2 regions of the Streptomyces decoyicus genome follow, and region 1 is predicted to be linked to the other one. Evidence: riboswitches for the same ligand, from Rfam matches in the RefSeq annotation. Region 1 holds a riboswitch; the other holds the start of a gene.

Region 1 (9,826 bases):
TGACGAGCTGTACGGGCCAGGGCAGCGGTACTGCGCCGAGCGCACGTCCGAGGGCTGACAGTACCGCCTCGCGGGCAGTGCCGTCGTGCAGTGCGGTGACCTCCGCCCCGATCTGCACTCCGACGAACAGTGCGGGCGTGTCGCCCTCGACGCTTGCCAGGGCACGCCGGGCAGTCAGGACAATTCCGGCGCCGGAGAACTCCAGTCCGGCGGCGGCCAGGAAATCCACCGGTTCGTCCTGCCAGTCCGGCTCGAAGAGCCGCACCCGGCCGCCGCTCGGCAGGCCGGCCGGCTCATGGCGCCCCTCCCGGCACAGTTCGGCCACCGCGGGCGGCGGCAGCGGAACGCCTATCGCGCCGTCGGGGTTGACCGCGATGCCGATGTGCGGCGGCAGCCCGCGGGCGAACTCCCGGGCCGGGGCGACGGTGAAGGACAGGTGCGAGCCGACCACCCGCAGGAACTCCTGCTCGGAGCTGTAGACCGGGACATAGGCCGCACCGCCGAGTTCGACCGTGGGCAGATCGAGGCCGCGGGCGCCGGGGCCCGCGCTCTCCGGCCCGCCGCCGTTGGGCAGCGGCACCCACACCCGGCTGCGGCCCAGTACCTCGACGATCCGGCCACCGGCCTCCGGGTGCCCGACCGACGCGGCCAGCACCTCTTCGAGCTCGTTCGCCGGCCACGCCAGCTGCGGTATCCCCTGCTCCGGAAATGTCATGCGTATCCACCCGTTCCAAACCGCGCCATCTGGCCAAAGACCCTAGACGAGAAGGCGGGAGGGGGAACCCGGGGGGCGGGGTGCGGGTCCGCTCAGTCGAAGCTGACCGTGTCCAGGGCGCTCGCCGCCCGCCGGTCGAGCAGTACCGCCGAGCTGAACCCCTTCGGCAGCCGGCCCGACTCCGCCGCGCCGACCAGCCGGCCCACCGCCCCGCGGTGCCGCGCGAAGGCGTACCCCGACACCCCGCGGCCCCGGGACTCCTGGCCGGACAGCGCCACCTCGGGCGCCACATCGAGCAGCACCAGACGCAGCCCGCGGCCGCCGCGCGCCGCGGACCGCGCGATCCAGCGGCGCACCCACGCCAGGGTGCCGCAGTCGTGCACCACCACGCTCTCGCCGGAGCGCAGCGCACGGTGCAGCGTCAGATAGTGGGCGGCCCGGACCAGCGGGCGGTAGAGGGCGTACGGCAGCCGGCGCAGTCTGCCCCGTGCCCAGCGCTCCCGGACGTCCTGCGAATCGATGCGGTGCACCGCGGCGCCGTGCGCGTCCAGCGGCGGCACGACACGGTGCATGAGGGTGCTCTTGCCGCTGCCCGGCAGCCCGGAGACCACCACCAGGTCACCGGCCGGAAACCGCAGCTCGGCGGCGCCCCGCGCCCGTCCCCCGCCCCGGAGGTCCACGATCTCGGCACCGCGCCCCGGCCGGACCACGGGCCGCGGCGGCCGCCCGGTCCGGGCCGCGACGGGCGGCGCCGCCGGCACGACGTCCGGGGGCGCGACCCCGGAAGTGGCCCCCCATGCCGCTTCGCTGTGCACCGTGATCGTCCTCCCCGTCCGGTTCTGCTCCGGTTCGAGTCCGTCCCCTACCCGCAGAGTGTCAAGAAAAGGTAATGCCCATCAAGGAGATTGTCCGATCTGCCCATGTCACGGGCCGGGCGGCGGCCGGGACTCCTGTATCCGGCGATCCCGTGCAATGATGTGGCCGCCACGTGCACCAGCGCAGCTACTCGTGCACGGCCAACTCCATACCGGCCGCTTGAACCCGCGCGGGAGAGTCCCCGGCCGCCATGGCGGGGCGCCGAAGGAGCAAGTCCTCCCTTGAATCTCTCAGGCCCCTATACCGCGCGGGCGAGGCAGATCTGAAAAGCGAGCCACTGCCCGGCCTACGGGGCGGCTCCACCCAAGGTGCAAACCGGGTCCGTTCGCGCGATCCCGGTGAACCTCTCAGGTTCCGATGACAGATGGGGAGAACGTCTTGTCACCCATGCCTGGGAGCCCAGAACCATGACAGATGCCCCCCGCCGTACCGCCCTGGACGCCACCCATCGCGCGCTCGGTGCCACCATGACCGACTTCGCCGGCTGGGACATGCCGCTCCGCTACAGCAGCGAGCGTGACGAACATGTCGCCGTCCGCACCCGCGCCGGCCTCTTCGACCTCTCCCACATGGGCGAGATCACCGTCACCGGCCCGCAGGCGGCCGACCTCCTCGACTACGCCCTGGTCGGCAACATCGGCGGCGTCAAGACCGGCCGCGCCCGCTACACCATGATCTGCGAGGCCGAGGGCGGCATCCTCGACGACCTGATCGTCTACCGCCTGGCCGACCAGGAGTACATGGTCGTCGCCAACGCCTCCAACGCCCAGGTGGTGCTGGACGCGCTCACCGCGCGCGCGGGCGGCTTCGACGCCGCGATCCGCGACGACCGCGACGCCTACGCACTGCTCGCGGTGCAGGGCCCGGAGTCCCCCGCGATCCTCAAGGCGCTCACCGACGCCGATCTGGACGGGCTCAAGTACTACGCGGGACTGCCCGGCACGGTCGCCGGTGTCGAGGCACTGATCGCCCGTACCGGATACACCGGTGAGGACGGCTTCGAGCTGTTCGTCCGGCCGGCCGACGCGGTCGCCCTCTGGGAGGCGCTCACCGAGGCGGGCAAGGACGCCGGTCTGGTGCCCTGCGGTCTGTCCTGCCGCGACACGCTGCGTCTGGAGGCCGGTATGCCGCTGTACGGGCATGAGCTGACCACCGCGACGACACCGTTCGACGCGGGCCTGGGCCGGGTCGTGAAGTTCGAGAAGACCTCCAACGGCGGTGACTTCGTGGGCCGCGACGCGCTGGCGGCGGCCGCCGGGCGCGCCGAGACCCAGCCGCCTCGCAAGCTGGTCGGCCTGGTCGCCGGGGGCCGCCGGGTCCCGCGTGCCGGGTACCCCGTCGTCACGGCCGACGGCACGGTCATCGGTGAGGTCACGTCCGGGGCGCCGTCCCCGACGCTCGGCAAGCCGATCGCCATCGCCTATGTCGACGCCGCCTACGCCACACCGGGTACCGAGGGTGTCTGTGTGGACATCCGTGGAAGCCATGAGCCGTACGAGGTCACCGCTCTGCCGTTCTACAAGCGGCAGAAGTAACGGTCCATCCGCGGCGGACCCGGGCAGCGGTGCGCCCGCGCGTCTCACTGTGCAAGACCCTCCCCCTGGCCGTGCCAGGGGCGACCCCCTTCACGATCACACCCTCGCGTACAGGAGAATCGAGCCATGAGCAACCCCCAGCAGCTGCGCTACAGCAAGGAGCACGAGTGGCTGTCGGGCGCCGAGGAAGGCGTCTCGACGGTCGGCATCACCGAGCACGCGGCCAACGCGCTCGGCGACGTCGTCTACGTGCAGCTCCCCGAGGTCGGTGCCACGGTCGCGGCGGGCGAGACCTGCGGCGAGCTGGAGTCGACCAAGTCGGTCAGCGATCTCTACTCGCCCGTCGACGGTGAGATCACCGAGATCAACGAGGATGTCGTCAACGACCCCTCGCTGGTGAACTCCGCCCCGTTCGAGGGCGGTTGGCTGTTCAAGGTGAAGATCAGCGGCGAGCCGGGCGAACTGCTCTCGGCCGACGAGTACGCCGCCTTCATCACCGGCTGAGCCACCCGGCTCCCCCCGACCGCCACCGCCCGCGTGACAGCTCCCCCGGACTCCGCCCAGGGGACCCCCTCGCGCCCCTGACTCCCCAGGAAAGACTCATGTCGCTTCTGAACAGCTCCCTCCATGAGCTCGACCCCGACGTCGCCGCCGCCGTCGACGCCGAACTCCACCGCCAGCAGTCCACCCTCGAAATGATCGCGTCGGAGAACTTCGCCCCCGTCGCCGTCATGGAGGCCCAGGGCTCCGTCCTCACCAACAAGTACGCCGAGGGCTACCCCGGCCGCCGCTACTACGGCGGCTGCGAGCACGTCGACGTCGTCGAACAGATCGCCATCGACCGCATCAAGGCGCTCTTCGGCGCCGAGGCCGCCAACGTCCAGCCGCACTCCGGCGCACAGGCCAACGCCGCCGCCATGTTCGCCCTCATCAAGCCGGGCGACACCATCCTGGGCCTCAACCTCGCCCACGGCGGCCACCTCACCCACGGCATGAAGATCAACTTCTCCGGCAAGCTCTACAACGTGGTGCCCTACCACGTCGACGAGAAGTCGAACCTGGTCGACATGGAAGAGGTCGAGCGCCTCGCCAAGGAGCACCGCCCGAAGCTGATCGTCGCCGGCTGGTCCGCCTACCCGCGCCAGCTCGACTTCGCCGAGTTCCGCCGGATCGCGGACGAGGTCGGCGCCTACCTGATGGTCGACATGGCGCACTTCGCCGGCCTGGTCGCCGCGGGTCTGCACCCCTCCCCCGTGCCGCACGCCCACGTCGTCACCACCACCACGCACAAGACCCTCGGCGGTCCGCGCGGCGGCGTGATCCTCTCCACCCAGGAACTCGCCAAGAAGATCAACTCGGCGGTCTTCCCGGGTCAGCAGGGCGGCCCCCTGGAGCACGTCATCGCGGCGAAGGCGGTGTCCTTCAAGGTCGCGGCGTCCGACGACTTCAAGGAGCGCCAGCAGCGCACCCTGGACGGCGCCCGCATCCTCGCCGAGCGCCTCATCCAGCCCGACGTGACCGAGGTCGGCGTGTCCGTGCTGTCCGGCGGCACCGACGTGCACCTGGTCCTGGTCGACCTGCGCAACAGCGAGCTCGACGGGCAGCAGGCCGAGGACCGCCTCCACGAGGTCGGCATCACCGTCAACCGCAACGCCATCCCGAACGACCCCCGGCCCCCGATGGTCACCTCCGGCCTGCGCATCGGCACCCCCGCGCTGGCCACCCGCGGCTTCCAGGCCGAGGACTTCCGCGAGGTCGCCGACATCATCGCCCAGGCCCTCAAGCCCGCCTATGACGCCGAAGCCCTCAAGGCCCGCGTCACGGCGCTCGCGGACAAGTTCCCGCTGTACCCGTCCCTGTGACACGTCTCATGCAGTGACCTTCCTGGCCGTCGGCGACCGGCGGCCAGGAAGGGAACGAGCCGGTGAGCCCGGGGCGCCCGGTCCCGGGCTCGCTGTCCGCGTGCCCGTTCTTCTCCCCGCTTCCGCGCCGTCACGGCGCACTCCGGTGTGGTCGCCCGTGCATGGCCGACGCGGCGGAGGGCAGCAGACCTTCCACGGGGAGGCGGCCTTGCGGCCGGGCCCCGCTCCGGCGGATCAGAGCCGGACCGGCCTCCTCGACAGGCCGGGACCCGTGCGCCGCCCGGCACCGCCCCGGCGCCGTATCCACACCGGCACCGAGCGTTACCCGCGGCGCCGGGAACCCGACGGTTTCCGTCCGGCGGCAGCCGACCGGGTCCGCGTTACGCTCGAACAACGGCGCAGAAACGTACCTCCTGCCCCATTGCTCCACCGTCCACCACGAGCAGACAAGGGAGTCAGCCTCCGTGGCCATCTCCGTCTTCGACCTCTTCTCCATCGGCATCGGCCCCTCCAGCTCCCACACCGTCGGCCCGATGCGCGCCGCCCGGATGTTCGTCGGACGCCTCAAGAAGGACGGCCTGCTCGCCCAGACGGTCAGCGTCCGCGCCGAACTCTTCGGCTCCCTGGGCGCCACCGGCCACGGCCACGGCACCCCCAAGGCCGTCCTCCTCGGCCTCGAAGGCCACTCCCCCCGCACCGTGGACGTCGAATCCGCCGACGACGAGGTCGAGCGCATCCGCACCACCAAGCGCCTGCGCCTGCTCGGGGCGGAAATAGGCACCACCCATGAGATCGACTTCGACGAAGCCACCGAACTCATCCTCCACCGCCGCCGCGCCCTGCCCTACCACGCCAACGGCATGACGCTCTTCGCCTATGACGCCGCCGGCGCGCCCCTGCTGGAGAAGACCTACTACTCGGTCGGCGGCGGCTTCGTCATCGACGAGGACGCGGTGGCCGGCGAGAACCCGATCGTCCCCGACGACACCGCCCTGACCCACCCCTTCCGCACCGGCGACGAACTCCTGCGCCTCTCCCACGACACCGGCCTGTCCATCTCCGCCCTCATGCTGGAGAACGAGAAGGCCTGGCGCACCGAGGACGAGATCCGCGCCGGACTGCTGGAGATCTGGCAGGTCATGCAGGCCTGCGTCACCCGCGGCATGTCCCGCGAGGGCATCCTGCCGGGCGGCCTCAAGGTCCGCCGCCGCGCCGCCCACTCCGCCCGCCAGCTGCGCTCGGAGGGCGACGCCACCGCCCACGCCATGGAGTGGACCACCCTCTACGCGATGGCCGTGAACGAGGAGAACGCCGCGGGCGGGCGCGTGGTGACCGCACCCACCAACGGCGCGGCCGGCATCATCCCCGCCGTCCTGCACTACTACATCAACTTCGTGCCCGGCGCCGACGAGGACGGCATCGTCCGCTTCCTGCTCGCGGCCGGTGCGATCGGCATGCTCTTCAAGGAGAACGCCTCCATCTCCGGCGCCGAGGTCGGCTGCCAGGGCGAGGTGGGCTCCGCCTGCTCGATGGCCGCCGGCGGCCTCGCCGAGGTCCTGGGCGGCTCGCCCGAGCAGGTCGAGAACGCCGCCGAGATCGGCATGGAACACAACCTCGGCCTGACCTGCGACCCCGTCGGCGGCCTCGTGCAGATCCCCTGCATCGAGCGCAACGGCATGGCCGCCGTCAAGGCCGTCACCGCCGCCCGCATGGCCCTGCGCGGCGACGGCCGCCACCATGTCTCCCTCGACAAGGTCATCAAGACCATGAAGGACACCGGCGCCGACATGAGCGTCAAGTACAAGGAGACGGCGCGGGGCGGTCTGGCCGTCAACATCATCGAGTGCTGAGGAAGGGGCGGAGGGCGATGTCCGGAAGGGCGCCCTCCGCCCGCCGGGAGTGAGCCGTCGGGCCGGGTGCACGGGCAGGCGGGACCGCCGGTCCGGGCTATCTGCCGATCTCCCAGGCGAAGGGCGGGAGTTCGCGGGCCCGCGAGTAGATCTCCAGGGCCTGGCTCGTGGGGACGAAGGGGTGGACGCGGGCGCCTTCGAGGCCGGCCAGCAGACGGGCGCAGTGGTGGACGCAGCCGGCGACCTCCCTGCCCTGGCGGTCGACGAGAGTGGCGGCCTCCCGCGGCCCCTCGCAGGGGGTCGGGTCCTTGGCGGCGGCGGCCGCGCAGCGGCGGGGGGCGGGCGCGGCGGTCCCGTCGGCTGACGGGCGCGGCGGTGAAGCGTCGAGCGGCTGGTTCATCGGTGGTCCCCCTGGTGGTGCGGCGGTACGTGCCGTGAGCGGCGCCGGTGGCCGAATCGCTCCCGTCGTCACGGCACCTCAGGACAGTGCTGCTCGGCGCGGGACGCGTCCATGCCCGCCTTGGGGAAGACCTGATCCGATCGTCAGCTGTTCATGGGAATGCGCATATGCGGGGATGGGCACTATGGGGCTCTCGCCGGCCCGCATCGGGAGCGGCCCCGGCGGGGGAAGGCGAACGGCTCCAGGAGCAGTGCGAGGGCCAGCAGGGTCGCCGCCAGGAGCCAGCCCCCGAGGACATCGCCGGGCCAGTGGAGGCGCAGGGCGACACGGGTGAGGCCGACTCCGACGGCCCAGAGGGCGAGCACCACGTACCAGGTGCGGGCGACGGAAGGCCGGGCCCGTTGGGCGATGCCCCAGGCCAGGATTCCGGCCGCCAGCGCCGAGGTGGTGGCATGGCCGGAGGGGAACGCGTAGCCGGAGGCGCGCCCGGCCCAGTCGACGGCGGGCGGGCGGGGGCGGGCTAGCAGCTCCATCAGGCCGTAACGGATCGCCTGGCCGACGGCGAGCACGACGAGGGTGCAGATCACCGCGCGGAGCCGGCCCGCCGCGTCCCGGCCGGCCAGCAGGCCGGCGAGTACTGCCAGCAGATAGGGGACCGGCCCGGTTCCGGTGGCGGTCAGCGCACCGGCCATGGAGCGCAGCGGCTCCCCGTGGTGGGCGGCGGCCCAGCGGAGGGCCGCCCGTTCGGGAGCGACCGGGGCTCCGTGCCGTACGGACACGGTGACCGCCAGGGCGGCGAAGAGCGCGGCGCAGACCGCGGCGAGGACGAGAAGCGGGGCCGTACGGGGGCGCCGCCGCGGCCCGGCGCGCGAAACCGGCTCCGAGCCCGGCCGTGACGGCCGCGGCCGCGGGCCCGGTCCCGGCTCGGACGCCGTCACCGTGCGGCCACCAGCGGGCGCAGCCGGGTGGCGCGGATCCGGTCGACGGCGGGGGCCGCGCGGCGGGCGAGCGGGGTGAGTCCCCGGGCGACGAGGGCGCCGACGATCAGGCCGGCGGCGACGTCGTGCGGGTAGTGGGCGCCGACCCAGACGCGTGAGGCCGCCATCAGGAGCGCGGCCGGTACGGCGATCCGGCCCAGCTGCCGGTCGCACAGCAGCAGGGCGACCGCGGCCGCCGCCACGAGGGCGGAGTGGTTGCTGGGGAAGGACCAGTCGCCGGGCCCGGGACAGACCTCGATGGTGACGGCGTGGAGCGTCCGGCAGGGACGTGGTTCGCCGAAGAGGCTCTTGGCGAGGTCGTTGACGAGAAAGGCGGTGACCACGACGACGGGGGTGGCCAGCGCGGTCGCCATGGTGCCGGAGTCGCGGGTCCGCGCCCGCCACCAGCCGGTCAGCATCAGGAAGGCGAAGAGGGCGAGGCCGTAGTCGGTGGCGTACGTGATGAGGGTGTTGAGCTCGTGCGGGGTGTGCCGGGCGAGCCAGGTGATCCGGGTATACAGGCCGCCGTCGATCGAGGCTCCCCCGAAGGCGAGGTGGGTCACGGGGTTCTCCTTGGCGGCTCGGATGCTCGGCGGCTCGGCGGCCGGGGCGGTGCTGCGGAGGGGGCGGTGGTGCGGAGGGGGCCGGTGGTTCAGGCGCCGGGCGGCGGGGTGGGGTCGGGCGCCTGGTGCGGGCGCCTGCGGGAGCGGAGCAGTTCGACGGCGAGCGGGGCCAGCGAGACCAGCACCACCAGGGCGACCAGCGGCAGCAGATAGCGGTCGACGTTCGGTACGGACGAGCCCAGGGCGTAGCCGGCGAGGGTGAGGCCGAGGGTCCAGAGCAGGCCGCCGGCGATCTGCCAGAGGGCGAAGGTGCGGGCGGGCACGCCCAGGGCGCCGGCCAGCGGGTTCAGCACGGTGCGCACGACGGGGACGAAGCGGGCCAGGACGAGGGCCTTGGCGTGGCCGTAGCGGGCGAGGAGCGCCTCGGCGCGGGCGGCGCCCTCGTGCAGCCGGCGGGCGCGGCTGCGGGCCAGCAGGGCGCGGCCGCCGCGCCGGCCGATCCAGAATCCGACCTGGGAGCCGGCGAGCGCCCCGACGGCAGCGGCCGTGAGCACCTGCGGCAGCGCGAGGTGGGCCCCGCCGCCGGTGCCCGGGGCGCACAGCAGACCGGCGGTGAACAGCAGCGAGTCGCCGGGCAGGAAGAAACCCACCAGCAGCCCCGTCTCGGCGAAGAGCACGACGGCGACGCCCAGCGCGCCGAACGCGGCCAGCAGCGACCCGGCGTCGAGCACGTTCACGGCCTGGTTGACCGCTGTCACCTGCGGAAATGCGGCGGCGGCAGACATGTCGGCGGCCCCTTACATAATGGGTTGCGGGCCGGCTTCCGGCCGCCCCGACCGACTACAGTTACGTAGACGGTCTACTGAACTGTAGACGACGAAGAGGTCAAGGGGCGTTCCATGTCGGAGACATCACCCGTGCAGCGGCGCCCCTCAGGCGAGCTGGAGGCGAGCGTGCTCGCGGCGCTCTGGGCGGCCGGGGGGCCGCTGAGCCCCGCCGAGGTCCAGAGCGCGCTGGGCGGCCGGCTCGCGCGCACCACCGTCACCAC
Region 2 (9,826 bases), 4.8 Mb from region 1:
CCATCGACGGGTCCCTCCTCGAGTGAACGGCCCGCGGACACGGGCCGCTTGGGGCCTTCCCCGACTCCACCGGGGCTCACGCTACGGTCGATGATGCCCCGGCAATCTGATCGATAACGCCGCGGGGGCATGCCGGTACCGGTAGGCTCGAAGTGGGCCAGCCACCGGCACATCCCGAAGGCATATCTCACTGGCGACAGCAGACCGCATTTCCTTGGTGAGAATCACTGACGAGATCCGGCCTACCGCGCTGCCGAGGCAATACGAGGTGGTGCCGTAAAACCGTTGCACAAAGCGGCGGAAATCACCTCGCACAACGGTCTGGATTTCACCTTGCCCGAAATCCACAAGGCCGGTAGCCGAAACACTTTCAGAACATACGTCGTATAAACTCCGCTTACGAGGCAGAGACTTGGCGCCCAGCGTCCCGGGGTTCTCGCCGGCACGGGGGCACAGCGACTGACCTCGCCGGGCCGCAGCCCCGGCCGGCCACGCTCTGACCCGCACGCAGACAGCGTCGTTTGCACCCTGCCACGCTCCACCGTGTCTCCGAAGTGAGAGGCGACCCACCATGCCGCTGCACCTTCCCCCTGCCCCCGCGCCTGCCCTGCGCAGCGTTCTCGCCGCCCTCGGCTCGCCCACCGCGGTCCGCGAGGCCCCGGTCGCCGCACTGCGCGCCCATCAGGGTCCGCTCAGCCCCGACCACCCGCTGCCCGTCCACGTCTGGGACGACGTCAGCCGGGCCGGCGGCATGCCGCACACCCGTCTGGCCGGCTGGCGCTTCCTGGTCCGCGGCGGGGAACGTGCCGTGGCCACCGCCGAGGCGATGCTCACGGCGGACGGCTGGACGTTCTCACGCTTCTGCGGCGGCCCGTACGTCGCCGCGACCGAGCAGGCGCTGGCCCAGGCCGAAGCGCTCGGCACGCCCTACCAGCCGCGCCTGCTGTCCGTCCCCGAGCTTTACATGCTCACCCTGTGGCTGCATCACGACATCGCCTCCGACGGTGCCGAAGGCCTGCCCACGCCCGCTGACCTGCTGATACCGCTCGCGCCCGCCCCGCCGGGGATCGCCTCGCACCGTCCGCAGCGCATCGCCGACCTGCTTCCCCGGCTGACGCTGCGCCTCACCCCCACCACCCCGCTCCTCGCCGAACCCGCCTGAGCCGACGCGCCGGACCGTTTCCCGCACGGACACCGGCGCCCGCGACCCCGCACGAGCATGCCCCGCGGCCCCTTCCGGCCGCGGGGCGCTCTGTCGCGCTCACCCGGGCGGCCTAGCCCGCGGATACCACTCCCAACCCTCCTGGGAAGGAGTGCAATTGGGAGCAACCGCCCGCATGGGTGACGCGTCCCTATCGAGTGAGTACCGCTGCTGCGAAATCCCTGCGGAATCCCGTCCGTGGGGCAACACTGGGATCGACCGAAGGAAACGGGGGAGCGGCCATGAACACCTCATCGAGCCGCACGACGACGTTCACCACTCCGCAGCGAAAGACAACTTCCATGTGCCAGCACCAACCGCCATGCCCGTCAGCCGACTCCAGCGACCGGGAGGCCGCACACCTTGTGGCGCACCACCCGGAACAGGGCTGGAGCCTGCTCTGCAACGGCGTCCTGCTCTTCGAGGACACCGGTGAGCTGCTGCCCAACGGGCAGGTCATCGCCCCGCACCGAGCACGGGCCACCGCCGCCGCCTGACCCGCGAGCGCGCGGCACGAACGACAGGGCCCCCGGCAGATCTGCCGAGGGCCCTTGATGTTGCCGTGAGTCAGGTGCGGTGACTCAGTTGTCGTACTCGTCCAGCGGCGGGCAGGAGCACACGAGGTTACGGTCGCCGAAGGCACCGTCGATGCGGCGGACCGGCGGCCAGTACTTCTCCGAGGCCTCGACGCCGGCCGGGAAGACCGCCTCCTCGCGGGTGTACGGGTGCGACCAGTCGCCACCGAGCGCGCCCGCGGTGTGCGGGGCGTTGCGCAGCGGGTTGTCGTCCTTGTCCCACTCCCCCGAGCCGACCTTCTCGATCTCCGCGCGGATGGCGATCATCGCGTCGCAGAACCGGTCCAGCTCGCCCAGGTCCTCGCTCTCGGTCGGCTCGATCATCAGCGTGCCGGCCACCGGGAAGGACATCGTCGGCGCGTGGAAGCCGTAGTCGATGAGCCGCTTGGCCACATCGTCGATGCTCACACCGGTCGCCTTGGTCAGCGGCCGGACGTCGATGATGCACTCGTGCGCGACCAGACCGCCGGGGCCGGTGTAGAGCACCGGGTAGTGCGGCTCCAGGCGCTTGGCGATGTAGTTGGCGCTCAGCACCGCGACCTGGGTGGCGCGCTTGAGGCCCTCGCCGCCCATCAGGCGGACGTACGCCCAGGAGATCGGCAGGATGCCGGCCGAGCCCCAGGGCGCCGCGGAGATCGGTCCCACACCCGTCTCGGGGCCCGCAGCGGGCTGGAGCGGGTGGTTGGGCAGGTACGGCGCCAGGTGGGCGCGCACGCCGACCGGACCGACACCCGGGCCACCGCCGCCGTGCGGGATGCAGAACGTCTTGTGCAGGTTGAGGTGCGAGACATCGCCGCCGAACTTGCCGGGCTCGGCGAGGCCGACCAGCGCGTTGAGGTTGGCGCCGTCGACGTAGACCTGACCGCCGGCGTCGTGCACCGCCGCGCAGATCTGGGTGATGTGCTCCTCGAACACTCCGTGCGTGGAGGGGTAGGTGACCATCAGGACCGCGAGTTCGTCACGGTGCTTCTCGATCTTGGCGTGCAGATCGTCGGTGTCGACCTCGCCGTCCTCGCCGGTCTTGACGACGACGACCTTCATCCCGGCCATCACCGCGCTGGCGGCGTTGGTGCCGTGCGCGGAGGACGGGATCAGACAGACGGTGCGCTGCTCGTCGCCGTTGGCGCGGTGGTAGGCGCGCACCGCCAGCAGACCGGCCAGCTCGCCCTGCGATCCGGCGTTCGGCTGGATGGAGACCTTGTCGTAGCCGGTGACCGTGGCCAGCCGCTCCTCCAGCTCCTGGATGAGCGTGAGGTAGCCCTGAGCCTGGGCGGCCGGCGCGAACGGGTGCAGCTGGCCGAAGGCGGGCCAGGTGACCGGCTCCATCTCGGTGGTCGCGTTCAGCTTCATCGTGCAGGAACCGAGCGGGATCATGCCGCGGTCCAGCGCGTAGTCCTTGTCGGCGAGGGTGCGCAGGTAGCGCAGCATCGCGGTCTCGGAGCGGTACTGGTGGAAGACCGGGTGGGCGAGGTAGTCGTCGCTGCGCAGCAGGGCCTGCGGCAGCGTCTCCGCGGCGGCCGCGTCCAGCTGCTCGACGTCGCCGTGCAGACCGAAGGCACCCCAGACGCCGGCCAGCTGCGCGCGCCCGGTGGTCTCGTCGCAGGCGATGCCGACCAGGTCGGCGTCGACCTGCCGGAGGTTGACACCGGCCTCGCGGGCGGCCGCGACGACCTCGGCGGCCCGGCCGGGCACCCGCGCGGTCAGCGTGTCGAAGTACGCGTCGTGGACGATCTCCACCCCGCCGGCCCGCAGGCCCTCGGCGAGGACCGCGGCGTAGCGGTGGGTGCGCCGGGCGATCGTCCGCAGGCCCTCGGGCCCGTGGTAGACCGCGTACATGCCGGCCATGACGGCGAGCAGCACCTGCGCCGTGCAGATGTTGCTGGTGGCCTTCTCCCGGCGGATGTGCTGCTCACGGGTCTGGAGCGCGAGGCGGTAGGCCTTGCTGCCGTCGGCGTCGACGGAGACGCCCACCAGACGTCCGGGGAGGCTGCGGGCGAACTGGTCGCGTACGGCCATGAAGCCGGCGTGCGGTCCGCCGAAGCCCATCGGGACGCCGAAGCGCTGGGTGGTGCCGACGGCGATGTCCGCGCCGAGCTCACCGGGCGAGGTCAGCAGCGTCAGGGCCAGCAGATCGGCGGCGACGGTGACGATCGCGCCCAGCTCGTGGGCCTGCTCGATGACGGGGCGGGGGTCACTCACCGCACCGGAGGCGCCCGGGTACTGGAGCAGCACACCGAAGACACCCCGCTCGGCGATCTCGGCCGGAATGCCGTCGGACAGATCCGCGACCACGACCTCGACGCCGGTGGGCTCCGCGCGGGTCTGGATCACGGCGATGGTCTGCGGCAGACAGTCGGCGTCGATCAGGAAGACGCCCTGCTTGACCTTGCCGACCCGGCGGGAGAGCGCCATCGCCTCGGCGGCCGCGGTGCCCTCGTCCAGCAGCGAGGCGCCGGAGGTGGGCAGTCCGGTCAGGTCGGCGACCATCGTCTGGAAGTTCAGCAGCGCCTCGAGGCGGCCCTGCGAGATCTCCGGCTGGTAGGGGGTGTAGGCCGTGTACCAGGCCGGGTTCTCCATGACGTTGCGCAGGATCACGGGCGGCGTGAACGTGCCGTAGTAGCCGAGTCCGATCATGGACGCCAGCACCTGGTTACGGTCCGCGAGGCCGTGCAGCTCCTGAAGGACCTCGGCCTCGGTACGGGCCTGCGGCAGGCCGAGCGCCTCCGCGCTCTTGATCACGTCGGGGACGGCGGTGGCGGTGAGCTCGTCCAGCGAACCGAACCCGACGTGCGCGAGCATCTTCGCCTGCGCCTCGTGGTCGGGACCGATGTGACGGTGCTCGAACGGGGTGCCGCGTTCCAGCTCGGTCAAGGAGATGCGATTGGTGGTCATCTGCGGGGGCCTCCTGGTCGGCGCGACCTACGAGGGGCACCGCGACGCGGGTGCCCGGACGGCCTCCCCCTCTGTCATCTCAACCTGAGAGTTTCACCGGCCCGCACGAGGCGGCCCGGCTTTCACCGTCGGTGAGGAGGGGCCCCGGCACTGTGCCTTCCGTCGCCCGCCCTGCTTTCCAGAGTGACCTCACCCATGCGGTACGTGTGCCTGAGAGATTCCGGGGAGGATTTGCTCCTTCGGCGCCCAGGTCGCGAACGACACAGGACTCTCCCGCACGGGGTCTGCGGCCATTGGCCAGCCTACCAGCGCCGCTCTCGAAGGCTCCTTCGAGTGGCCAGGGCATGAAATGTGCCGTTTGGTAGTTGTCAGAGGGCAGTTGCGACCAATTGGAGGGGCCGTGCAAACCGATATCGATCCCCGGAGCCTGATCGGCCGCAAAGCGTTCGACCGTAACGGCACCAAAATAGGCACGATCGACGAGGTATATCTCGACGACGCGACGGGGGAACCGGAGTGGGCGGCCGTGCGTACCGGACTCTTCAGCCGGGACGCGTTCGTCCCCCTGGAACCCAGCAAGATGGTCGGTGAGGGCCTGCACATTCCTTATGACCGCAAGTTGATCAAGGATGCGCCGGACTTCGGTGTCGGCCGTCACCTCTCGCCTGAGCAGGAACTTCAGCTCTATCACCACTACCGACTGGATATCTCTTCCCCGACCTCCGACCCGGTGTCCTCCCCCGGCTCCGGCGACAAGGACTTCGGCAGGATCGCCGGCTCGGACGACTGACCGTCCGCCGGCCCCCCGCGCACCAGCGGCAGGGGCTCCCCCGGCCGCAGCGCCGGATCCTCGACAGCAAAGGTCCGCACCCTTCCCGGTGCGGACCATGGCGTTTCGAAGCGTACGGTCACCCTCCCCACCCCACTGCCCTGCACCCACCCGGCCCCGTACTCGTCGTGCACCACGTCCAGTCCCGGATGCCAGCGCCGCGGCCGCTCCTCCTCGGCCTCGTGCGGCTCCGTCCCGCCGCCGGCCGCCTCCGCCGCGGCTGCCGCGGCCTTCGCGGTCTCCTCCGCCTCCCGCTCCGTCGCCACCTGGGCGAAGAGGTCCTCCTGCGTGAAGTCGGCCAGTCCGCTGACCCCCACACCCAGCAGCCGCACCCCGCCGGTGGTGTCCACCATCTCCAGCAGCCGCGCCGCGGCCTCCCGTATCACCGCCGGGTCGTCGGTGGGCCCCCGGAGCGTCTCGGAGCGGGTCAGCGTCGAGAAGTCGTAGTTGCGCACCTTGATGACCACCGTCCGTCCCGACCGCCCGGCGGCCCGCAGCCGCTGGACGCAGCGGTCGGCCAGCCGCAGCACCTCACTGCGCACCCGGGTCCGGTCGGTCAGATCGACCTCGAAGGTGTCCTCGACCGAGATGGACTTCGCATCCCGCTCGGCCACCACGGGCCGGTCGTCCCGGCCCAGCGCCATCGCATACAGCCCCGCGCCGTGCGCCTTGCCCAGCAGCCGCACCAGCTCGGCCTCACCGGCCTCCGCGGTCTCGGCGACGGTGTGGATCCCGGCCCGGCGCAGCGTCTCGGCCGTCGCGGGCCCCACCCCGGGCAGCGTCCGCACCGTCATCGGGCCCAGCAGCTCCCGTTCGGTACCGGGCTCGATCACCACCAGGCCGTCCGGCTTGGCCGCCTCGGACGCGATCTTCGCCAGCAGCTTCGCGCCGGCCAGCCCCACCGAGCCGGTCAGGCCCGTGGCGGAGCGGATGTCGCGGCGCAGCTGCTCCCCCACGCCCCGCACGGCGGCCGTCTCGGGCGGCACCCCGCCCGCTTCCAGGTCGACGAACGCCTCGTCCAGGCTCAGCGGCTCCACGAGCGGCGACAGCGCGTGCAGCAGCTCCATCACCGCCTCACTCACCTGGCGGTACAACGTGAAGCGAGGGGTGAGATAGGCGGCGTTGGGGCACAGCCGGCGCGCCTGGGCCGTGGGCATCGCGGAGCGGATACCGAACACCCGGGCCTCGTACGACGCCGTGGAGACCACTCCGCGCGGCCCGATCCCGCCGACCACCACGGGTTTGCCGCGCAGGCTCGGCTTGGCCGCCTGCTCGGCGGCCGCGAAGAACGCATCCATGTCGAGATGCAGGATCGTCGGGGCAGGTCTCACATGTCCGATGCTGCCCCATGCCACTGACAATCGGCCCGATGCCGGGCCGGTAGCGCCGTCAGGGACTCAGCCCGCGCGGTTGCGCCGCCGCGCCAGCTCGTCCTGCGGGTTCTTCCCGACCAGGGTCTCGCCGGTGTCCACACGCTCTCCGTGGAGCTGTGACAGCGCGCTCTCCACGTCCCGCCAGACCCGCCCACGGCGATCCCGAAGACGCCCTGACCGCCCTGGAGCAGATCCACGACCTGGTCGGGCGAGGTGCACTCGTAGACCGTCGCGCCGTCGCTCATCAGCGTCATCCGCGTCAGATCCGCCAGCCCGCGCGAGCGCAGATGCTGGACGGCCGTGCGGATGTTCTGAAGCGACACCCCGGTGTCCAGCAGCCGCTTGACGATCTTCAGGACCACGACGTCCCGGAAGCTGTAGAGCCGCTGGGTGCCCGAGCCGTACGCCGGCCGGATGCTCGGCTCCACCAGGCCCGTACGCGCCCAGTAGTCGAGCTGCCGATAGGTGATGCCCGCTGCCGCACAGGCGGTCGGGCCGCGATAGCCGATGTTCTGCGCCTCGCAGTCCCCCGACACCGCCGCGGCCGGTGCCGGGGCAGGATTCGCTGCTGCGCCCGAGTGGAGCGGCAACGCCCCTTCCGCCGCCATACCGTCGCCGGTGATTGCCACGCCGCCCTCCGTCCTCCACGTCCCGGACGGGACCTGCCATATCGACGGTATGCAGTCACTCGGGGTGCGTCAACGATCGCCGCGCTCGCCACGCCGAGTGATAATCACCCTACGAGTGGTTTCTCGTGACCTCGCACGGGGAAGGGCTAGTTGTTTGGCCAAAAACAGGTGGTTCGCCTGGCCGGTATTACTGGCTGTTGGTCCCGAAGTCCTCGGGCGAGATCTGGTCGAGGAACTCGCGGAACTTCTCCACCTCGTCCTCCTGCTCGTCCGGGATGGCGATCCCCGCGTCGTCCAGCACACCGTCGGTACCGAAGATCGGCGTTCCGGTGCGCAGAGCCAGCGCTATCGCGTCGGACGGACGCGCGCTGACCTCGACCCCGCTCGCGAAGACGAGTTCGGCATAGAAAACCCCCTCGCGCAGATCCGTGATGCGGACCTGCGTCAGCTCCTGGCCCACCGCTTCGAGCACGTCCTTGAAAAGGTCGTGCGTCAGCGGCCTGGCAGGGACCATGCCCTGCTGGGCAAAGGCGATGGCGGTGGCCTCCCCTGGCCCGATCCAAATGGGCAAGTATCGGTCGCCTCCCACCTCCCGCAGGAGCACGATCGGTTGGCTGGAAGGCATTTCCACCCGGACACCCACGACGTCGAGCTCGTTCACACAGCAACCCTAGGACGTGCCCGGCCGGTTTGGGTAGTCGGGCACTCGTTTGCTCACTACAGCCGGACCCGCAAAGCGCTCTGCACCAGTGCCGCATGCAGCCGTACGGACAGCGTCGCCAGCTCTCTGGCGGTGGCTTCGGCATGGGCCCTGGTCTGCGGGTTACGGTGCCGCCGAAGGGGTGCAACGACCTGCTCGACCAGGCCCGCCTCGCGCTCGGCGGCCGCCTTCACGGCACGCAGATGCCGCGGTTCGAGACCGAAACGGCCCAGGTCCGCAACAAGCTTGGCCACCGTGACGGCCTCGATGTCGTATCCGCCCTCCGCATGAGGGACGATGAGTCCGTAGGACTCCCAGTCGGCGAGCGCCGCCTCGTCCACCTCCGCGGCGGCCAGCAGCTCTGCCCGGCCGATCCGGGCAGCCGTGGGGCGCTCCTCACCAGGTTCGTGTACGCCCTCGACCAGATCCCGCGAGGGAGTGGTCGGGGCCGGCAGCGGCACCTGCTCTCCGCGCTCCAGGGCGTCCAGATGCTCCCGGATGACCTTCAGCGGCAGATAGTGGTCCCGCTGCATCCGCAGGACGCCGGCCAGCCGCTCCACGTCCGCCGGTGTGAACTTGCGGTATCCGGAAGGCGTGCGCTTCGGCTCGACCAGTCCCTCGGCCTCCAGGAAGCGAATCTTGGAGATCGTGACCTCGGGGAACTCCTCGCGCAGCAGGGTGAGCACCGTGCCGATGCTCACCGGCCTGCCGTCCGAGGAGGCGGCGCCGGCAGAGCCGGCACCGCCTTTCGGTGTATCGCGCATATGCCTTCCCCGACCGGTCAGATACCGGCGCCTCGCTGGCTCGCGTAGAAGACCAGGCGGAACTTGCCGATCTGGACCTCATCACCGTTGGCGAGGGCGACGGAGTCGATCCGCTCACGGTTGACGTAGGTGCCGTTCAGGCTGCCGACGTCGGCGACCGTGAAGAGACCGTCCGGACCGCGACGGAATTCCACATGGCGGCGCGAGACCGTCACATCGTCGAGGAAGATGTCGCCCTGCGGATGCCGGCCCGCCGTCGTCAGCTCGCTGTCCAGAAGGAAGCGGCTGCCCGAATTCGGACCCCGGCGGACGACCAGCAGCGCCGACCCGAGCGGAAGGGCGTCGACGGCCGCCTGCGCCTCGGGGGACAGCGACGGCGACAGGTTCTGGCCCGTCGCCTCCGAGTCGTAGGCCTCCAGCCCCGAAATGGAGATGGTGGAGGTCGTCTCGGACGCGCGCTCGGGCTGAGCGCCCGGACGCAGGGGCGCACCACAGTTGGAACAGAACCGGCTCGCCTCGGCGTTCCGGTTCCCACACCTCGTACAAACCGGCAAGGCCGACCCTCCACCCGTGCGTGCGGCTGATGGTTCCTGGGAACCTATGCGGCCGGGACCGGAGGGGTCAACAGAACCCGCGCCGTACCCCCCGGACGGACCGCTGACCTCGTCACGGAAGAGCGGACGGTCCTCGGCCGAACCGCTCTCGTCGGGCCGGCCCGACGCGCGGTGCCGCGCGGAGCCGCTGCCGCCCTCCTGGCGCGCGCTCTTGCCGAACAGCTTTCCAAACAACTTCACGGGCGATTCCCCTTGAACGAAATAGACCCGCCCGTGGGGCAGGACGAACCCTCGATGCACACACCGGCC

What was found. Region 1 has a riboswitch for glycine ahead of gcvT (glycine cleavage system aminomethyltransferase GcvT). Riboswitches for the same ligand answer to the same signal wherever they lie in the genome.
Region 2: linked by a shared signal. The riboswitch ahead of gcvP (aminomethyl-transferring glycine dehydrogenase) and the one ahead of gcvT (glycine cleavage system aminomethyltransferase GcvT) in region 1 are both predicted to bind glycine.

The regions. Positions count from the first base shown of each region.
Region 1 covers NZ_CP082301.1:5,830,291-5,840,116, reverse strand. Annotated here, with positions in the region: gene K7C20_RS25850 (enhanced serine sensitivity protein SseB) at 1-715, opposite strand, end outside; gene K7C20_RS25845 (AAA family ATPase) at 808-1,530, opposite strand; glycine riboswitch at 1,752-1,847, shown strand; glycine riboswitch at 1,848-1,965, shown strand; gene gcvT (glycine cleavage system aminomethyltransferase GcvT) at 1,999-3,126, shown strand; gene gcvH (glycine cleavage system protein GcvH) at 3,253-3,630, shown strand; gene glyA (serine hydroxymethyltransferase) at 3,729-4,988, shown strand; gene K7C20_RS25825 (L-serine ammonia-lyase) at 5,453-6,838, shown strand; gene K7C20_RS25820 (hypothetical protein) at 6,936-7,238, opposite strand; gene K7C20_RS25815 (phosphatase PAP2 family protein) at 7,421-8,176, opposite strand; gene K7C20_RS25810 (phosphatase PAP2 family protein) at 8,173-8,778, opposite strand; gene K7C20_RS25805 (DedA family protein) at 8,868-9,563, opposite strand; gene K7C20_RS25800 (BlaI/MecI/CopY family transcriptional regulator) at 9,678-9,826, shown strand, end outside.
Region 2 covers NZ_CP082301.1:998,101-1,007,926, forward strand. Annotated here, with positions in the region: gene K7C20_RS04235 (glutamate-cysteine ligase family protein) at 1-4, opposite strand, end outside; gene K7C20_RS04240 (hypothetical protein) at 572-1,162, shown strand; gene K7C20_RS04245 (DUF5999 family protein) at 1,504-1,698, shown strand; gene gcvP (aminomethyl-transferring glycine dehydrogenase) at 1,783-4,668, opposite strand; glycine riboswitch at 4,857-4,954, opposite strand; gene K7C20_RS04255 (PRC-barrel domain-containing protein) at 5,069-5,458, shown strand; gene K7C20_RS04260 (DNA polymerase IV) at 5,362-6,828, opposite strand; partial or broken gene K7C20_RS04265 (MerR family transcriptional regulator) at 6,895-7,499, opposite strand; gene K7C20_RS04270 (bifunctional nuclease family protein) at 7,687-8,160, opposite strand; gene ftsR (transcriptional regulator FtsR) at 8,217-8,963, opposite strand; gene K7C20_RS04280 (FHA domain-containing protein) at 8,981-9,826, opposite strand, start outside.